One region of the Pelosinus sp. sgz500959 genome, then DNA from elsewhere that is predicted to be linked to it. Evidence: riboswitches for the same ligand, from Rfam matches in the RefSeq annotation. Region 1 holds a riboswitch; the other holds the start of a gene.
What was found. A riboswitch is a leader RNA that binds a small molecule or an ion and turns the genes downstream of it on or off. The one in region 1 is predicted to bind cobalamin.

Region 1 (5,616 bases):
TTACGATCAAGATGTTAATAATACCCATATGAAAAAATAACTTTTCACCAACCTCAAATTGCTATGACAATAATATTGAAGTAACTCGCAATAAAATACAAAGGGTATTCTTATATTGAAAGGGAATGTTTGAAAAAAACCGATATTTTGTTTGTTGGAAGGTGAGAATCATGATTATTACTCGTATCATCCATGCTCCACGTCCAAGTACTGTTGCTTTATTACTGCGTCGAACGGCAAAAGAGTCAAAGAAACTAGTAGAAGATACTCATTTTGCTGCGATCGGTCTACTTCAAACTGATCTTCCTAGTTTATTTTATTATACTGATATTGGCCAGAAGGCTGGAAATGTGATTGCTATTGAAATTGTTGGCAATTGTCCTCAACATGTGAATACTATGGCTTTTTTCGGTAGTAATGAAGCGGTAAATGCTACGATGTCAGCCATTACTGCCGCTGATAAGCAAAAATAAAAAACCAACAATATGCAATCCTAAAACTAAATAAAGGACTGTGTTGAAAAAAATTCAACACAGTCCTTTATCTTTTATACATTCATCGTATCTTTTAAATGCTGCACATAAATATCTTGAATCTTAGAATTTTCTCCTAAACCACCAAGATAGACATCAACTTCAAATCCAGCTTTGAGCAACTGCGATTTAGCAGAGTCTTCTTCATCACTCGCCATATCATTTGTAACATGATCGCCAGCGACTAGCATAAATGGCATAAGAGTGACTTTTTTTATATTGTGTTTTTTTAATTTTGGGATCACATTCTCTAGAGTAGGGTAACCTTCTACCGTATAGACAAATACATGATCCAAACCTGCATCTTCGATTTTCATCTGCAAGGCAGCATAAGCTGCATTCCCAGGATGTAATCCTCCATGGCCCATAAAGACAACAGCTTCTTGATTTTGAACCTTTGGTAATTGTTCTTTAATCGCCTGAATCGCAATTAAATAATCATCTGCTTTTCCTTCTTGCCCTGTGTAATAAAGAAGCGGGCGACCAATCACAATCTTATGGAATACATTAGCATGAGCAGAATGTACAACTATTTTTTTCACCTTATCATACTCTGCACCAACAACCACATGTAGAGGTTGAATATAAATTTCTTGATAACCTTCGTCTTGCAGCCGTTGTAATGCTTCTTTTTCATTCTCAATTTGCAGACCGTCACGCGCTGCTAATCGTTTGATCACAATGCGTGATGTGAAAGCGCGGCGTACTTCATAATCAGGAAATGTTGCTTTTATTTTCTTCTCAATGCTTTCAATACTTGACTCCAGTCCACGTTGATAGGTTGTACCAAAACTAACAACTAAGATTGCTTTCTTCACAATATATAACTCCCCTTATTATATTCCATAACTAAACCACTCTAAGCTTTACATCTTCTACAAACGAGAGTTAAAAGCGGCCAAAGCCTGGTAGATAAGTATAAATAAGATTCAGATAGAGTGTTAACTCCATCTGAATCAAGTCTTGTGTGTCTTTCAGTATTGATACTTCCTTTTAAAATCCAGAATGGAATCGTCAGAACGTCAGTCGTTTATCTGTATGAAATGAATCAATACGTCTAATCAATCACTGGAATAACAGGTGCATCTTTGCTTCGTTCATTTTTATTGTATTTTCCATCGATCACATCTTTTACATGTTGTACATAAATATCTTGAATAGCTGCATTTTCACCAAGCCCGTGAAGATAGGTATCTACTTTGAATCCTGCTGCAATAAGCTGGGATTTGAATGAATCTTTCTCATCACCGGCCATATCGTTATTAGCATGATCACCTGCTACAACCATAAAAGGCATTAATGTTACTTTTTTAAATTTCTTTTCTTTTAGTGTTTCCTTAAGGTTTTCAATCGTTGGATACCCTTCAACGGTAAAAATAAATACATTATTTAGTTTACCATCTTGTAACTTTAGTTGCAATGCACCATACGCAGCATTGGATGGATTAACACCACCATGACCCATAAATGCAACAGCCTCACCTTTGCCTAATTTCGGCAATTGAGTTTTCAATGCTTCAATAGCAATCGCATAATCATCTGGCTTTCCTTCTTGTCCTACAAAATAAAGAATAGGACGGCCGAGAGAGATCTTAGAAAAACTTTTATTTTGTACATAGGTATCTACAATACGACTCACTTTTTCGTATTCATCACCAGCTTCCATGTGTAATGGTTGCACAATGACTTCTGTATACCCTTCTTTTTTCAATTTTTCTAATGCTTGTTTTTCCGTATCCATGTGTATGCCATCACGATCTGCTAATTTCTTTATAATAATGCGCGATGTAAAAGCTTGACGGACTTCATAGTCAGGAAAAGCTTGTTTAATTTTTTGTTCTACCGCATCAATTGTAACTTTCCGTGTATCGCCATAAGTTGTACCAAAACTGACCACCAAAATAGCTTTTTTACCCTCAGAAACAGCAGCAGCACTTACTTTTTGCGTCATTGTCATTCCGCCAATCATAGTTGCCGATAAAAATAAAATTCCTAATATCCACATGATTTTTTTCATCAAGATACACCTAACCTTTCAAATTTAAAAAATAAAATTTAGATTACTGACTACTGAATTGTCACTCATTCACCTCACTTATAATAACACTAAGTTTTCAACTAAACTACCGCAACTTTTTATGAAGGATCATTCCTTCATTTTATGACAGAGCATGTCGTGTTTAAAACGGTAAGATACCTACACCACACTGCACCTGACTGAAAAAGGAAGTTCCGTATCCACGGAACCAACTGTCTAACCCACGACAGCCATCGCAATAAATTGAATAATGAAAGTTTGATCTATATGCCAAGCTATGACGCACCCAAATACGAAATAGCCACATACCATAAAAAAAGTAATCTCCCGACCACAAGCCGGGAGATTACATTAAGAACATCCTAGTTATATATAAATCCCGGCGCAAAATACGCCGGGATATAAGTACAATACAACCTTGAATGGCACTTAATCCCCTCCCCATCGCTCGTGGGTAAAACGGTGATTGATAAATAGGCAGTTCTCCTGACTCTGGATCATTGCTAGCCCAAACCTTCCCAAAACTTACGTCTCAGTGGTATACCTTGGGTTTGCTCCTCATTACAGTGGCGGGACCGCGCCGGCATTACACCGGTCTTCCCTATTAAGCCCCGAAGGGCACCTATTTCAAAAATATTTAATTATGAAGTTATTCATTACAATACAAATACTAACATCAATAACTATACTCTACTTTTTATTAAATTACAATAGTCAGATAGTTAAATAATTAAATTTTCCCTAAAATCCATCATCACCATTTTGCGATCAAGTGCAATGATCTTATCGTTCTACATTATTATAAACATCCCATTCTGTGAGCATAGAGAGTTCTTCCATTCCTCGTTTAGCTGCACTGAGCAGTTCTTCTTTATCATGGGGTAAAGTACCTGCTAGCGCAATATGATTGGAAATATGATTACTGCGGAATAAACAATGAGAGGTAAGGGGTAAGTCAAGCTCACGAATGAGTTCATACAATTCACCCATACTTTCTGCAGGTGATAAAATTTCAAATTTCCCTTGTTCATATTCTTCCCGCAGTTCACTCCCACGATACATCATCAAGGTTAGAGCGCTTAACATATTGGGCTTTATCGCATTAATTGCCATCGCGGTATAGTGTGCATGTCCTTTTGAACCTGCTTTTCCTCCTAGACCTACAATCACCATAATGGATAGTTTCATGCCTGAGGCAACGACTCGCTGTCCTGCAGCAATAGACTCCTGCGCATTGACGCCTTTACAGATATGACTTAAAACTTCATCGTCACCTGATTCCATACCATAATACACTAAAGTTAGCCCAGCTTCATATAACTGCTGTAATTCCTGAGGTGTTTTACGTAAAATATCTTTTGGCCCAGCATAACAAGATACTCTGCGCAATTTAGGAAAAGTTTCTTTTAACATAGCAAGAATTTTTAATAAGGTATCCGTTGGTAAGACTAAAGCATTTCCATCAGCTAAAAATATCCGACGAATATACTCCTTATAACTAATCGCTGCATTGACTTGCGCCATGATCTCATCCATGGTACGTACACGAAAATTGACAGATCGATACATATTACAATAAGTACAACGATTATGAGAGCACCCTATGGTCACTCGCAAAATAAAACTATTTGCCTCACTCGGTGGACGAAATACCGGTCCCTCAGCAGTATCAAAATACATAATTATCACCCATTTCACTTTTCTCTTACAAAAAGATCGGTACTCGATCTCCTAGAACAATTTCATCTTCATGTACAACTGAATCATAAGCAAGTAGCTTAACACCCTTGGCAGCTGCTAGTGTTAATGCTTGAGCAAATTCTGGATCCCTTACCACATTAGGCCTAAAATAATGGACATCTTTCATTTGAATTAAAAAAAAGATCGTGCCCCCATATCCAGCCTCTACAGCTTTGATCATTTCATAAATATGTTTAGTGCCACGCGAGGTAGGGGCATCAGGAAACATCACGATTCCCTCTTCTTCAAGAGTTACACCTTTGACTTCAATAAAATTCTGCTGATGATCTGATTCAAAGTAAATATCAAATCGAGAGTTTCCATAAGTCACTTCTTTTTTCATCGCCCTGACTACGCTTATCTCTGGAATGCCTCCTGCCTGCATGGCTTCAAATACAACATGATTAGGCACCTGAGAATCCATATTAATCAATCGTTCACCTTTATACACTGCAATTAAAGAAAAGGCTGTTTTCCGCTCTGGAGTTCTTGCGGGTTCCAGAATGACGACAGCCCCAGCGATCAGTAATTCTTTGCATCTACCCGTGTTTTTTACATGAACAATGTGCTCCTTATGATTAATCAATACATGAGCAATAAAACGATTGACACGTTTTATAAAAATTCCCTGTACGATATTTGTATACTTCATTCAATAACCCCTATCGTTCTAATGAGATGTAAATAAATCAAGATATTGACCATATCCTTCTTTGACTAAGTCTTCTTTCGGAATGAAACGCAACGCCGCTGAATTGATGCAATAACGCAGCTTCGTCGATGTCGGCCCATCATTAAAAACATGACCTAAATGGGAATCTGCTTCTTTACTGCGTACTTCAATTCTGTGCATAAAATGACTATCATCAGGTTTTTCGATCAGAACTTCTGGTGATAAAGGTTTAATAAAGCTTGGCCAGCCACAGCTAGACTGATATTTATCCATTGAACTAAATAAAGGTTCACCAGATACAATATCAACGTAAATCCCGGCATGATTATGATTCCAATATTCATTATCAAAGGACGGCTCAGTTCCTTGATTTTGCGTCACTTCATATTGTAGCTTTGTAAGACGTTTTTTTAACTCTTCTTTATCTTCCCAAGATTTTTTACGATCCATTAAAGAACACCCCTTTACATTTTTATTCAGTGACCAAGTCTTCTTTATTCAATCAAGTCTTCATAACAACTCAAGTAATATTTTCATTATAATAGTAATTACAAATACTGCAACTAAAATTCTTCTTCGTAAAATATTTTACTTATAGCACCAAATTCTTCGCCACCAAATATTATATAAAA
Region 2 (5,616 bases), on a different contig from region 1:
CTTCAGCTTCACCAAAAGTTTTCATATCATTGATTACATGTAAAGATGCATTGATTAAAGACATACCAAGAGCTGCTCCTGTTCCTTCACCTAAATGCATATCAAGATGTAAATATCCTGGTATCTCCATAAGATCTAAAGCCACTTTATGTGCTGGTTCTACTGCAAAATGGGATGCTACTAGATAGTCTTTCACTTGAGGAGCAATTTTCATAGCAATCAGAGCTGCTGCGCTCGTTGCAAGACCATCAAGTACAACAGCTACACCACCTGAAGCTGCGCCCAATATAACACCTACCAAACCGGCAATCTCAAAACCACCTATTTTACTCACTACATCAAGAGCATCTTGTGGATCTGGTTGATTAATCGCAAGAGCTGTGTTAAGAATATCAATCCTCTTACTAAGAAGTTCTGGAGTGATACCTGTACCAAGTCCTATAAGCTCATTTATCTTCTTCGAACTATAGCATGCAATGATTCCTACACTTGGAAGGGTATTACCAATTCCGATAGCACCTAATCCTAAAATTTGGCATCCTTTGTTTATTTGTTCTTGGGCAATGCGGATACCAGCAGAAATGGCAGCACTCCCTTCGTCTCGGGTCATCGCTGATCCTTGAGTGATGTTTTTTGTACCATAGGCAATTTTTTCATGACATAAATTCGGACAAACAGATAAATTCGCCTCTACTCCCATATCAACTAAAACAAGCTGTGCACCAACGTGTTCAGCAAATACATTGATCGCAGCCCCTCCATGACAAGAATTGATCATCATCTCTGCTGTCACCGTTTTAGAGTAAGTGCTTACTCCCTCATCATTGATACCATGATCTCCTGCCATGAGAATGATGCCTTTTTTTAACATTTTAGGTTTATGTTGACCAGTAATACCTGCCATTTGACGCGCAATATGCTCAAAAGAATGTAGACTACCAAGGGGTTTAGTCAGGTTATCTAATCGGAGTTGACATTTTGCCATTGCAGTTTCATCTAATGGTTTTATCAGAGATATTATATTTTCGAACATGAGTCTATCCTCCTACGATCATTATTATTGTTGAGACATCATCCTTGATACTCCAGCGTCTTCAAAATTTTTCATTTTTTTCAGCATTTTACTCCCTACTGTAAGCATATCCATCACCATGGATGCACCAATTGCTTCTCCTAAACAGACCCCCATATTAAGACATGCCTCTAGCTTCAAAACACCTAAGGCAATTACATGTGCTGGTTCACCCGACAAATGAGATGCAAACATATATTCTTTGCACATCGGTTCAATAGCATTGGCAATGAGTGCGGCTGCCGTAGTGTTAAGGCCATCAATCACGACCCCGCATCGATTTGCTGCACAACCAAGAACGACACCTGCTAACCCACCAATTTCAAAACCACCAACTTTTGCTAATACATCAATTCCATCTTTAGGGTTTGGTTGATTCATTTCTAGACCGCGACGAACAACATTAATTTTTACTTCCAGCCGACTATCTGATATTCCTGTCCCTCTTCCTGTCACTTGTTCTGGGGTCAGTCCTGTAAAAGCAGCCACAATGGCAGCACTTGAGGTGGTATTACCAATTCCCATTTCCCCAAGACTAAAACATGTATAACCTTGCTTAACTTTCTCATTTACAATTTCAATGCCTGCTTCAATAGCTTGTATAGCCTGAGCACGGGTCATAGCTGGACCTTGAGTAAAGTCTTGAGTACCATAGGCAACTTTCCGATGTAAAAGTCCTGGGACATGAGATAGATCACCAGCGATTCCCATATCTGCGACTACCATATCAGCACCACAAAAATTGGCAAAAGCATTTGCACTACCACCTTTTGAGATCAGATAATTCGCTGTCATTTGCAGTGTTGTCTCTATTGGATAGGCACTGATGCCTAGTGTAGCCACACCATGGTCTGCTGATGTGATTACCATACAATGCTTTGGCACATCAGGTTGAGTTTTCCCAATAATCCCTGCATATTGTCTTACCATATTTTCTAATCGTCCAAGACTTCCTTTGGGTTTTGTTAGATTATCTAATCTAGTTTGCACCTTGGACATGATATCTTTGTCTAGATCACTAATTTTCAGCAATGTTTCTTCTAATAAACTCATCTTAACCCTCCACTTTTCAAAGTAAACTTAATATTTCCCGGGAAAATGTTAAAAAGAAGGTTTTTAGGGATTATCAATCCAAAAAAACCTTCTTTTCCATGAAGATCATAAAACAGTATAAAGGTAGGTCTCCTGGCTCCCGAATCATCGACAACTTACACCTTCCCCTTAATGAGTGGTTTTGTAAGGTCTCTTCAGTACAGTGGCGGGCCCGCGCTTATGCATGTTTTACCATGCTCAGACTTCCCTATTATCCCCCAACTGGGGGCACCTTAACCGTATTGTATGCAATTGCAATTATTATATCAACCACTCATAGCATCGTCAAGCCAATAATGTGAAAAAAATAGCGATATCAATTCAATCAAACTTTATAAATAGCAATCATCAGCAAATTTTTCTCTTATTGCTAATATATCATCAAAGTTAGCAAAAAATAAGTCTACCAATACAGGGTCAAATTGCCCCCCTTTATTTTCTTGAAAATATTCGGTAATATCCTCTAAACTCCAAGCTTTTTTATAAACTCGATCACAAGCTAACGCATCAAATACATCTGCAATGGCTGTTATTCTTGCAAAAATATGAATCTCATCCCCTCGTAAACCATCGGGATATCCTGTTCCATCATAGCGTTCATGATGTTCTTTGGCAATAATAGCAGCAGCTCTTAACATTGTGAGTTCTGAGCCTTTCAACATATCGTGCCCAATCATTGAATGCATCTTTATAATATCAAACTCAGTCGCTGTCAATTTAGCCGGTTTATTTAAAATTCCATCGGATATACCTAGTTTTCCAAGATCATGCATGGGTGCTGCTAGGTGAAGCATATCCAATTCTTTTTCTGATAACCCATATTTTTCTCCTAATAATTTAGCGTATTCAGCTACCCGTCGTACGTGATTACCCGTTTCTTTTGATCGAGTTTCAGCTACCTCTGCTAATCGGAAAAACACTTCCCGTTGGGTATCATACATTTCTAAATGTAATTTCAAATTTTCGAAAGCTGAAGATACATTTAGACAAAAAATATCTAAAAGACGCCGATCAAGTTCACTGATTTTTTGATCGCCTTCCATATAAATTAAATAATCATGTTTATCCGCACTATTCCAATAGAGTATAAAATAATCATCAAAAAACATGCTTGCTTTTTCATGCAGTACATCATCGATTTTATTTTGTACATCCGCAGATAATTTTTCTTCAATATTGGTTTCAAAATCACCTGTAGCAGCTAAAATATTGAGTGATCCATCTTTCTTGCAAGTGGCAGCAAAGCTCGATACTCTTAAATATAAGCTACTTTTATTTAACTTCAACATAGCAATTAACTGCATCAATACACCTGTGGCAAAATTTTGCATCGATTGCATGCGGAAAATTTCAGGTGTAGATTCAATAATTCGCTCTAATCCACTTTTATTGCGCTCAATTGTAACTAAATCCCGATATGAACGCAAGGAAGAAATCAATGTTGTTAATAATTTCTGAGCTGTTAATTCTGTTTTTTCCTTATAGTCGTTAATATCATATTCTACAATAACCCGTGATTCTGGTGCCTCTCCTGGTTGTCCAGTACGTAATACAATCCGCACAACCTTATTATTCATCTCTTCACGAATATATTTTACTAGTTGCAGCCCAGCATCAGCTCTTTCCATGACTACATCTAAGATAATGAGCGCAATATCCGTATATTTGTGCAATTCCACCTTAGCTTCAGCAGCAGAATAAACGCTGATAAATTCTACTCTTTTCCCTTCAAAGATAAAACCATCTAGAACAAGTTTCGTAACAACATGTACCTCTGCCTCATCATCAACAATGAGTACTTTCCAAGTATCTTGCATACTATTTTCACTATGAACTACATCACTTTCTTCCATAAATAATAAAGTATCATCCATGAATATTCCCTCCTTGTTTCTGCATGACATCAGGAAGCTTTACTGTGAATACAGTACCTACGCCGAGCTTACTCATACACTCAATACTACCACCCATTTTAAAGACCACTAAATTATATACAATATGCATACCAAGTCCTGAGCCGCCTGTACCACGGCGAGTTGTAAAAAATGGTTCAAATACTTTTTTTTGAACTTCTGGTGGCATACCTTTTCCATCATCACTATATTGCAATAAAATACTTCCATCATCATGGGAAATATCAATTGTGATTGTCCCTATTTCATCTTCATCATATGCATGTACCAATGAGTTATTAAGCAAATTGGATATGATTTGCCATAAGGTGCCTGGATGCCAATACACTTTAATATCCGCAGGACAATTCAATATAACCTTATGTTTTGTTTTTTTTAATTGAGGTTTTAAACTTACTAACACGTCATTCATATATTCGCCTAACTCAAACTGTCGCCGTTCTTCAACCGATTGATCTACTGCTATTTTTTTAAAACTATGAACTAATTGTGCTGCTCGTTCTAAATTCGTAAAAATAATCTTAACGACTTTATTACTTGCATCCAAATAATTTTCTAAATCAGATTTTTTCATTTGCCCATTAGAAAATTTTTCATTTATTTGAGATGTTTTTACTTCCAAATGAGAAGTAGCTGTAATACTATTACCAATTGGTGTATTAATTTCATGAGCTACCCCTGCCACCAATTCACCTAAAGAAGCCATTTTTTCAAATTCGACTAGATGATTACGTGTTTGTTGTAAGTCAACTAATGTATTCGTTAATGCATCATTTGTGCTTTGCAATTCCTTGGTCCGCTCTAAGACCCGTGTCTCTAACTCTGCATTTAACTGAAGAATTTCTTTTTCTCCACGCTTACGACGGCGTATATTAATGGCCAATACGATAATCAAGGCTAATAAGGTAATAAATATAAGGATCAAAAACCATACTAAATTCTTATATGTATCATAAAAACTAGCAGGTTTATTCATAATCATACTGCCTCGTGGTATTTTACTTTCGTCAAGACCGACCTTTATCATATCATTATAATCAAACATATATTGATTAATACTTTCCGTAATTACAGGAATATTCGCTGAGGGTTCACCACCAACAATAATTCGATATACCAAATCAGCTGCCCTTTGTCCTTGCAGGTATCCACTTGTCATCATACCGCCAACAACACCGTGCCCAAGATAAAAATCCCATGTACCATAAATCGGTATATTAGTGTGAGCAGAAATTAAATCACTACTTTCTTCATAACTAAAAACAGCTTGTTCCTTATCAACATTAAAAGTCATCAGCAAAATTAATGTATCCTGATCAAGAATAGCAACTTGTTCCAAGACTTCCTTCATGCTCATATTTTGAAATAAGCTAAATTGTATATTGGGAGAAAAGTTAGGTATTATTTTTTCCAATAATAGTCTATTAGTTTCTCCTACTGCACTTTCATCATTAACAACCACAATGCGTTTGACTTGTGGATGTAACTGTAATGCAAGTTCTATGGTCTTTTTCATATCAACAACTTCAACTACACCTG

Region 2: it holds a riboswitch for cobalamin, as region 1 does, so the genes downstream of both, cobT (nicotinate-nucleotide--dimethylbenzimidazole phosphoribosyltransferase) here and ACAN52_RS19880 (sirohydrochlorin cobaltochelatase) in region 1, are expected to answer to the same signal.

What each region holds. Positions count from the first base shown of each region.
Region 1 covers NZ_JBGJZL010000018.1:44,863-50,478, forward strand. Annotated here, with positions in the region: gene ACAN52_RS19870 (hypothetical protein) at 171-473, shown strand; gene ACAN52_RS19875 (sirohydrochlorin cobaltochelatase) at 548-1,354, opposite strand; gene ACAN52_RS19880 (sirohydrochlorin cobaltochelatase) at 1,591-2,550, opposite strand; cobalamin riboswitch at 3,030-3,212, opposite strand; gene ACAN52_RS19885 (radical SAM protein) at 3,355-4,251, opposite strand; gene sfsA (DNA/RNA nuclease SfsA) at 4,277-4,963, opposite strand; partial or broken gene msrB (peptide-methionine (R)-S-oxide reductase MsrB) at 4,982-5,425, opposite strand.
Region 2 covers NZ_JBGJZL010000005.1:275,674-281,289, reverse strand. Annotated here, with positions in the region: gene cobT (nicotinate-nucleotide--dimethylbenzimidazole phosphoribosyltransferase) at 1-1,033, opposite strand, end outside; gene cobT (nicotinate-nucleotide--dimethylbenzimidazole phosphoribosyltransferase) at 1,058-2,125, opposite strand; cobalamin riboswitch at 2,230-2,415, opposite strand; gene ACAN52_RS10215 (DUF3369 domain-containing protein) at 2,497-4,038, opposite strand; gene ACAN52_RS10210 (ABC transporter substrate binding protein) at 4,031-5,616, opposite strand, start outside.